DNA from 2 places in the Devosia sp. genome. Region 1 is predicted to be linked to the other one. Evidence: predicted binding sites of a transcription regulator. Region 1 holds the regulator's gene; the other holds the start of a gene.

Region 1 (4,187 bases):
CCTCGTTCCAATAGCCGTCCAACCGGTCCAGACCGGCCTGCTCGGGCGCAATTCCATCTTCGCGGCATCGCGCCTCGACATGGTGAAAGCGCCGCGTGAATTTTGAATTGGCATCCCGCAATGCCGCTTCCGGGTCAATGCCGGCCTTGCGGGCGAGATTGGCGACCGCAAACAACAGGTCCCCGATTTCCTCGTGGACGGCCCCGGCATCATGAGCTGCATGGGCTCCAAAAACCTCGTCCAGTTCCTCCTCGACCTTGTGGCGCACCTGCTGAAGGTCGGGCCAGTCAAAACCCACCTTTGCCGCGCGCTTTGTCAGCTTTGCGGCGCGGGCGAGGGCGGGCAGCACCTGTGGAACATCGTCGAGTACGGACGGCTCAGCCTGCCCCTTGCTGCCCGCCTTTGCCGCGCGCTCGGCAACCTTTATGGCCTCCCAGCGGTCCTGCGCATCCGAGGCTCCGGAAGCGGACACCGCCCCAAAAACATGCGGATGGCGGCGGATAAGCTTTTCCGTGATCGCATGGATGACATCGCCAATGTCAAAGTGACCGGCTTCCTTGGCCATCTGCGCATGATAGATGGGCTGCAGCAGCAGATCGCCTAGTTCCTCGCGCAAGTCGGCAAAATCCTCGCGCTCGATTGCGTCCGCAACCTCATAGGCCTCTTCGATCGTGTAGTGCCTGATCGTCCTGAAATCCTGCTCGAGATCCCATGGACATCCACCATCGGGATCACGCAGGGCGGCCATGATTTCGATAAGGCGGCTGAGATCGCGAGAGGGCTGCATGGTCGGGTCCTGAGGAATCGGTGGCGCCAGCGTATCAGCCCGGGAGTGGAGTGGCACCGTCAGCGGCCATCAACGCATCTCCGTAATTCGCATAATATATATTATGGAACTATTTGATGTGACCGCGGCCTGGATTTCGGACGGTTTTACCGTAGCCAGGCTCACGAATACGGCAAGGCCGGGTTATGAACTAAGACGATTTCGTGCCGGCCAAAGGTGCAAGCCTTCCCAAGTCCGGCCAGCTGTCGCTACGGTTCCCCAAGCGCGTACTTGGCTGAACCTCCCGGAGAGCCTGCCGGACCTCGCGTCTACCATGTCCGTGCCTACGACGATTCTGTCATAAGCCGTGATGGTTCCGCTAGTCCGCATGGTGGCTTGCTGGGCGTCACCGAGAGTTCGAAGACTTCATGGTGAGCCTGTCCAATCTCGAGGTTTTTTGACCAAGCCCTTGGCGCCGTCCGGCCTTATTGCCGTCGCGACATTGGGCCATCAGCGCAACCTTTGCTCCTCCCGGCGCGTGAGGAGTTGCAGAACATAACTGGAACACGTATAGTCGTTCCGTCTATGTTCCGATTCTAGGGTTGTGGGGCCGATGCTGACACGCAAACAACACGAACTGCTGATGTTCATCCATGAACGGATGAAGGAAAGCGGGATCCCGCCCTCGTTCGACGAGATGAAGGATGCGCTCGATCTCGCATCCAAGTCGGGCATTCACCGATTGATCACGGCTCTGGAAGAGCGTGGTTTCATCCGGCGGCTGCCCAACCGGGCGCGGGCGCTGGAAGTGGTCAAGCTTCCGGACTCGATGAATCCATCCTTGGGCGGTCGCAAGGCACGCTTCGAGCCCGCCGTAATCGAGGGCAGTCTCGGAAAGGTATCAGCACCCCCTGCCCGTGCATCGTCGGGGTCGGACGATTATGCGCGGCCGGTGTCCATACCGGTCATGGGACGCATTGCGGCCGGTACGCCGATCGAAGCCATTCAATCGCACTCGCACACCATCGCCGTACCGCCTGAAATGCTCGGGCCTGGCGAGCATTATGCGCTCGAAGTGCGCGGGGACTCGATGATCGAGGCCGGGATTTTCGATGGCGACACGGTTCTCATCAAGAAGCAGGACATTGCCTCGACCGGCGAGATCATCGTGGCCTTGGTCGATGATGAGGAAGCCACGCTCAAGCGCCTGCGGCGCAAGGGCAATACCGTGGCGCTGGAAGCCGCCAATCCGGCCTATGAAACCCGCATCTTCCCGCCCGACCGGGTAAAGGTCCAGGGCCGTCTCGTGGGGCTGCTGCGGAAATATTAAGGTGGGTTATCCCACAGCCAAGGCCGTCATGGACGCCTATGCCGAAGGCATAAATGCCCATGACTTTGACCTGCTCGAAGACCTGATCGATGCCGACGCGGTCTTCTGGTTCAGCTCCGGATCCTATCGTGGCTTGCCCGCAATTCGAGCTGCCTTCGAGGCGACCTGGACCCGGCTTCAGAACGAGACCTATTGGCTCGAAGAGCTAGCCTGGATTGCCTCAGATGATGGGGCGGCTGCCTGCACTTATTCGTTCCGCTGGCGAGCGGAGGTTGATGGCTCACGCATCGAGGGCGGCGGGCGCGGCACGAGTGTCTTGCGGCGCCGTGCCGAGGGCTGGCTTATCGTGCACGAGCATTTGAGTGCGGAGCCGACGTGATGCCGGTCGAAAAGGTCTGCCCTGTCGTAGTGCGCGGCCATGCTGCGGGACTGGAAATATTGGCCTTCGCCCACCCCCTGGCCGGCTGGCAATTGGTGAAAGGCACGCGGGAGCCGGGGGAGTCCATAGCCGAGGGCGCGTTGCGCGAACTGGCTGAAGAGTCCGGTATTGTGGGGCAAGCCGGAGCGGGTACAGTCTGGACAAGTGAGCACATCGCCGCGGGGCAAGTGTGGCATTTCGTACCTGTCACCGTGGGTGATGTGCCTGATCGCTTTTCTTTCCACACGCTGGACGATGGTGGTCACCGCTTTGATTTCTTCTGGTGGAATTTGACTGCGTCGCCGGGACCCGAATGGCACCCATTTTTCGTCTTGGCCTTGGATGAGATCTCAGCAAGGACCCCCACGAGCTCCTGACGCATCGGTGTTTCAGGGCCCCGCTCGGTCCAGAGGCTTGGTGAGCTAAGCTGGTGCTCATCGATGGATTGACACACCGCGTTCCCGTTCACTCCCGGTGTCATTCCCGCGAAAGCGGGAACCTTTGGTTGATCGGAAATCCCTGCGTTCGGGGAGATTTCCCTGAAAATCTCGATGCGACCAGCTTGCATGCACCCGGCCTGCATGCGCCGGGTCACGGGCGAAGTGTTGACCGCGCCGCGTGTGAGTAGCCTGAAGTTATCCCCCTCCCCCAAGACCACAGGCATATTGTGCTCACCCCTGCACGGGCTGCGCGGTCGCGACGAACAATCGGTGCGGGGGACCGGATGGAGAAACGGGGTCGCCCATCTTCCGTTCGCGCATATGGACGGACCCCCGGAACCTCCCCGGGGATCATGTCGGGCCCTTCCGGCTGCACCGGATTGGCAGCTGCCACGTCGCCAGCAGGGCGAAGACGAAGCAGTCCCTCATGGACGGCACCGGACGCAACGCCGCCGAAACCAATGCGATGAACGAGTCTCCGGTGCATGGGGCGAGGTTTTCCTCACCTATACTTTTGCCGGACGACCGGCACCGAGGCGAATCTCGCCCCATGCCGCAGCTTCGAGGCGGCGGCACGCAAAATCCTTCCGGTGGAAGGATTTTAGTCGAGAAGGCCATGAGAGCTAATCTCGAATGGCAGAGGCGGTGGTATCACGAACCCGGAGGCCATTGGCCGTCCGGCGTTTCGGCACGTCCGCCCAACGGCAAACCGGCCCTGCAGAACGGGCCGGTTTCCTTGAGCGTCTGACTTGTGAACTGAACCATCGCTGTCATCGCCCCTCCCCTCAGGGGAGAGGGATGGGGTGAGGGGTGAAAGAAAGTGATCAGTGATTGTCGCGCGGCACGCCTTCGGTCTGGGCGATGCGCTGATATTTGACGGCCGGGCGCAGAACCGCGCCGTCGCCGAGCTGGTCGACAATGCCGCGCTGAATTTCCTGCCAGGGCGTCTGGTGCCTGGGGAACTTGTAGCCACCCTCCGCCTCCAGCGCCGCACGCCGCGTCGCAATCTCGTCGTCCGAAATCAGGATATCGGCCTCGCCCTTGTTGAGATCGATGCGGACCCGGTCGCCGGTGCGCAGGATGGCCAGGTTCCCCCCGGCCGCCGCCTCCGGCGAGGCGTTGAGAATTGAGGGCGAACCGGATGTGCCGGACTGGCGGCCATCACCGATACAGGCCAGCGAGGAGACACCCTTCTTGATGAGGTAGTCGGGCGGCCGCATGTTGACCACTTCC
Region 2 (4,187 bases), 290 kb from region 1:
ACGTCGGAAATCGACTTGCCCTTGAACTGGACCTCCAGTGTCTCGCGATTGTAGCGCTTGCCCTTGCAGACGTCGCAGGTGACGTAAACGTCGGGCAGGAAGTGCATTTCGATCTTGAGGACGCCATCGCCCTCGCACTTCTCGCAGCGCCCGCCCTTGACGTTGAACGAGAAGCGGCCTGGCCCATAACCACGGGTTTTCGCTTCCGGCAGGCTGGCGAACCATTCACGCAGCGGCGTGAAGGCCCCCGTATAGGTGGCCGGATTGGACCGCGGCGTGCGGCCGATGGGGGACTGGTCGATGTCGATGACCTTGTCGAGATATTCGAGACCCGTCAGGCTTTCATGCGGGGCAGGGACCACGCGCGCGCCGTTCAGACGCCGGGCGATGGCCTGATACATTGTGTCGATCATCAGGGTCGACTTGCCGCCGCCGGAAACGCCGGTGATGGCCACGAACATGCCGAGCGGCACGTCGACGGACACATTCTTGAGATTGTTGCCGGTGGCGCCACGAACCGAAAGCGTCTTGCCCGCCTTGCCCTCGCGCCGCTCGGCCGGCAGCGGAATGCCCATGCGGCCGGAGAGATACTTGCCGGTCAGGGAATCGGGGTGGTTGAGAATATCCTGCGGCGTGCCCTCGGCGACGATGCGCCCGCCATTGACGCCGGCACCCGGGCCAATGTCGAGGACATAGTCCGCAGTCAGGATCGCATCCTCGTCGTGCTCAACCACAATGACGGTATTGCCCAGGTCGCGCAGGCGCTGCAGCGTTTCGAGCAGGCGCGCATTGTCGCGCTGATGCAGGCCAATGGAGGGCTCGTCGAGCACGTAGAGCACGCCGGTCAGGCCCGAGCCGATCTGGCTGGCGAGACGAATGCGCTGGCTCTCGCCGCCCGAGAGGGTGCCCGAATTGCGCGACATGGACAGATATTCGAGCCCGACATCGTTGAGGAATTTCAGGCGCTCGCGAATTTCCTTGAGGATGCGTTCGCCGATCTGGCTCTGGGTGGCATTGAGCTTGCCGGATAGATCATTGAACCACTGCGAGGCCTGGCGGATCGACTGTTCGGTGACCTGACCGATATGCAGGCCATCGATCTTGACCGCCAGCGATTCCGGCTTCAGCCGGTAGCCGCCGCAGGCTACGCAGGGCTTGGCCGACATGTATTTCTCGATTTCCTCGCGCATGCCGGCGCTCTCGGTCTCCTTGTAGCGCCGCTCAAGATTGCCGATGACGCCCTCGAAGACCTTGGACGTCTTGTATTGCCGCAGGCCATCGTCATAGACGAAGTCGATCTTGGTCTTGTCGGTGCCGTAGAGAACGGCGTGCTGCACATCGAGCGGCAGCTCGTTCCAGGCGGTGCCGGTCGAGGCCCCGAAATGCTTCACCACGGCCTGCAGGGTCTGCTGGTAATAGGGTGCACTGGTCTTGGACCAGGGCAGGATGGCCCCGTCGCGCAGGGACAGGGTGGCATCGGGAATGACCTGATCGGGATCGATCTTCTGCTCGGTGCCCAGACCATCGCAGACCGGGCAGGCGCCGAAGGGATTGTTGAAGGAGAACAGGCGCGGCTCGATCTCGGCTATGGTGAAGCCGGAAACCGGGCAGGCGAACTTTTCCGAGAAGGTGATCTGGCGCGGGGTGCCGTCCTCGTTTTTTTCGTCGGCGAACTCGATGAGGGCGATGCCCTCGGCCAGTTTCAGCGCGGTCTCGAAACTTTCGGCCAGGCGGCCGGAAATATCCCGGGATATGACCAACCGGTCCACCACGACCTCGATGTCGTGCTTGAACTTCTTGTCGAGGGCCGGGGCATCCTCGATTTCGTGATACTCGCCATCGATCTTGACGCGCTGAAAGCCCTTGCGCATCAGATCGGCCAATTCCTTCTTGAACTCGCCCTTGCGGCCGCGCGCGATGGGCGCAAGGAGGTAAAGACGGGTGCCGTCTTCGAGCTCCAGGGTGCGGTCGACCATCTGGCTGACGGTCTGGCTTTCAATGGGCAGGCCCGTGGCGGGCGAATAGGGAATGCCGACGCGTGCATAAAGCAGGCGCAGATAATCGTAGATTTCCGTAACGGTGCCGACCGTCGAGCGCGGATTGCGCGAGGTGGTCTTCTGCTCGATGGAAATGGCGGGCGACAACCCCTCGATGTGCTCGACATCGGGCTTCTGCATCATTTCCAGGAACTGCCTTGCATAGGCAGACAGGGATTCGACATAGCGCCGCTGGCCTTCGGCATAGATCGTGTCGAACGCCAGAGACGACTTGCCCGAGCCGGAAAGCCCCGTCATCACGATCAGGCTGTCGCGCGGCAGCTTGACGTCGATGCCCTTGAGATTGTGCTCGCGGGCGCCGCGCACGACGATTTCGCAGTTGAGGCTGGGCTTGTCGGTCATTTTCGGTCCATATGCGTGTCGCGCGGGGAGGGCGGCAGGCGAAGGCCAAGAGATAGGGCTTCGACGGATGGCCCGCAAGTCAACTCACCGCCTCATCAGTGAACGTAACCAGAACATGAGGGAGTCGGTCAAGCCGGGTTTACGCAGACCTGCTGACAGGAGGAGTCAGGAGGGGATTGCCGGGCCCAAGTCTGGACATGACCATGTGGCAATCGGCATTGACCGACAGGGCGTTAGCGCGACAGGAGCAGGAATGGATCGCAGCACGACTTTCACCATGAGCAAGGATGACCTGATGAGCGCAGGCCGCCGGGCGGTGTTTTTCAGTCTCAGCCAACGGCGCACGATGATCCGGCTCGGACTGCTGTGGCTGGCGGCACTGATCATCGTCATCGGCATATTCATGTTGGCGCGGCCGGGGCGCTATGACCTGCTAGGCATTCTGCCGATCGCCTTGCTGATCGCCACCACCGCTGCAGTGGTGGCACCGACCGTCCTGCCGCTGATCAGCCTTCCTATGGTCATCAGGCGGCGCTTCGCGCAGGACGCCACGCTCCGCCGTCCGCTGACCATGAGCTGGACCGACACGCATTTTCGGGCCGAAACAGAAGGGCTGAGCAATAATCTGCCCTGGGCGGACTATGTGAAATGGGCCGAGGGCAAGGAACAGTTCCTGTTCTTCCTCTCGGACTACAACTACCAGATCCTGCCAAAGCGGGTGCTCACCGAAGCGCAGGTCACCGATATCAGGGCTGTGATCCAGGCCGCACGCGATTAGAGCCGGCGATCTGCGCGGGCGGGATTGACGCCGATCAGATTAGAACATAAGAAGAACAAACGAATATGTTCAAAACTGCTTTTCCCCCGGCCAAGCCGTTCGGAAAGGACTATGCTGCGCGCCATGCGGATGGGCGCGCCGGGCCCGGAAAGACGCAGCATGAACAGGAAGCGCCCCGCGACCGCGCAGACCGGGGCTGAATTGGAAGGAATGGTGCCATGGCTGGCAGCGTGAACAAGGTCATTCTGGTGGGCAATCTGGGTGCGGACCCGGAAGTGCGCAACCTGCCCAATGGCGGCAAGGTGGTCAATCTGAGCGTCGCGACGTCGGAAAGCTGGAAGGACAGGAACACCGGTGAACGCCGCGAGAAGACCGAGTGGCACCGCGTGGTGATCTTTTCGGAGGGCTTGACCCGGGTCGCCGAAAGCTATCTGCGCAAGGGCAGCAAGGTCTATCTTGAAGGCCAGCTGCAGACCCGCAAATGGCAGGATCAGTCAGGCCAGGACAAATACTCGACCGAAGTCGTGCTGCAGGGTTTCAACTCCAACCTGACCCTGCTCGATGGCCGCAATGACGGCGACAACGCCGGCGGCGGCTTCCGGGGCAATGACGATGGTGGCTTCCGTGGCGTCCGTGACAATTCGGGCGGCAATGGCGGCGGGCGCCGGCCCTCCAGCAATGCCCCGGCCTTCGAGCCCGGCGGCATGGACGACGATATCCCGTTCTGATCGGCGCGAGCTTCGCCGACCTAGGCGGCGAATTGCCGCCAGGTGCCGCGACCGGCTGATTTCGCGGCATAGAGCGCCGAATCCGCATTGCGATAAAGGGTGTCGGCATCCTCGCCGCCGCGCCGCGCCAGGCCAAGCGAGGCGCCCAGCTTGATCGATTGGCCACCCAGGACAAAGGGTCTGGCGAAGGTCTGAACCAGCTGATGGGACAGGTGCTCGAGCGCGGCCTGGTCGGTTTGCTGCAGCACGATGGCAAATTCGTCGCCGCCAATGCGGGCAATG

Evidence for each region. Region 1 encodes LexA, which represses DNA repair genes until DNA is damaged. Its sites were predicted from a motif close to TGTTCNNNNTGTGTTCNG; they were not measured.
Region 2: a site for LexA is predicted at 2,498-2,515, ahead of uvrA (excinuclease ABC subunit UvrA). Genes of this name have one in related genera too.

Annotation. Positions count from the first base shown of each region.
Region 1 is NZ_CP075529.1:763,960-768,146, reverse strand. It holds gene mazG (nucleoside triphosphate pyrophosphohydrolase) at 1-787, opposite strand, end outside; gene lexA (transcriptional repressor LexA) at 1,380-2,096, shown strand; gene KIT02_RS03720 (nuclear transport factor 2 family protein) at 2,098-2,475, shown strand; gene KIT02_RS03715 (NUDIX domain-containing protein) at 2,475-2,891, shown strand; gene KIT02_RS03710 (IlvD/Edd family dehydratase) at 3,779-4,187, opposite strand, start outside.
Region 2 is NZ_CP075529.1:477,979-482,165, forward strand. It holds gene uvrA (excinuclease ABC subunit UvrA) at 1-2,399, opposite strand, end outside; gene KIT02_RS02315 (YcxB family protein) at 2,653-3,177, shown strand; gene ssb (single-stranded DNA-binding protein) at 3,396-3,905, shown strand; gene KIT02_RS02325 (diguanylate cyclase) at 3,926-4,187, opposite strand, start outside.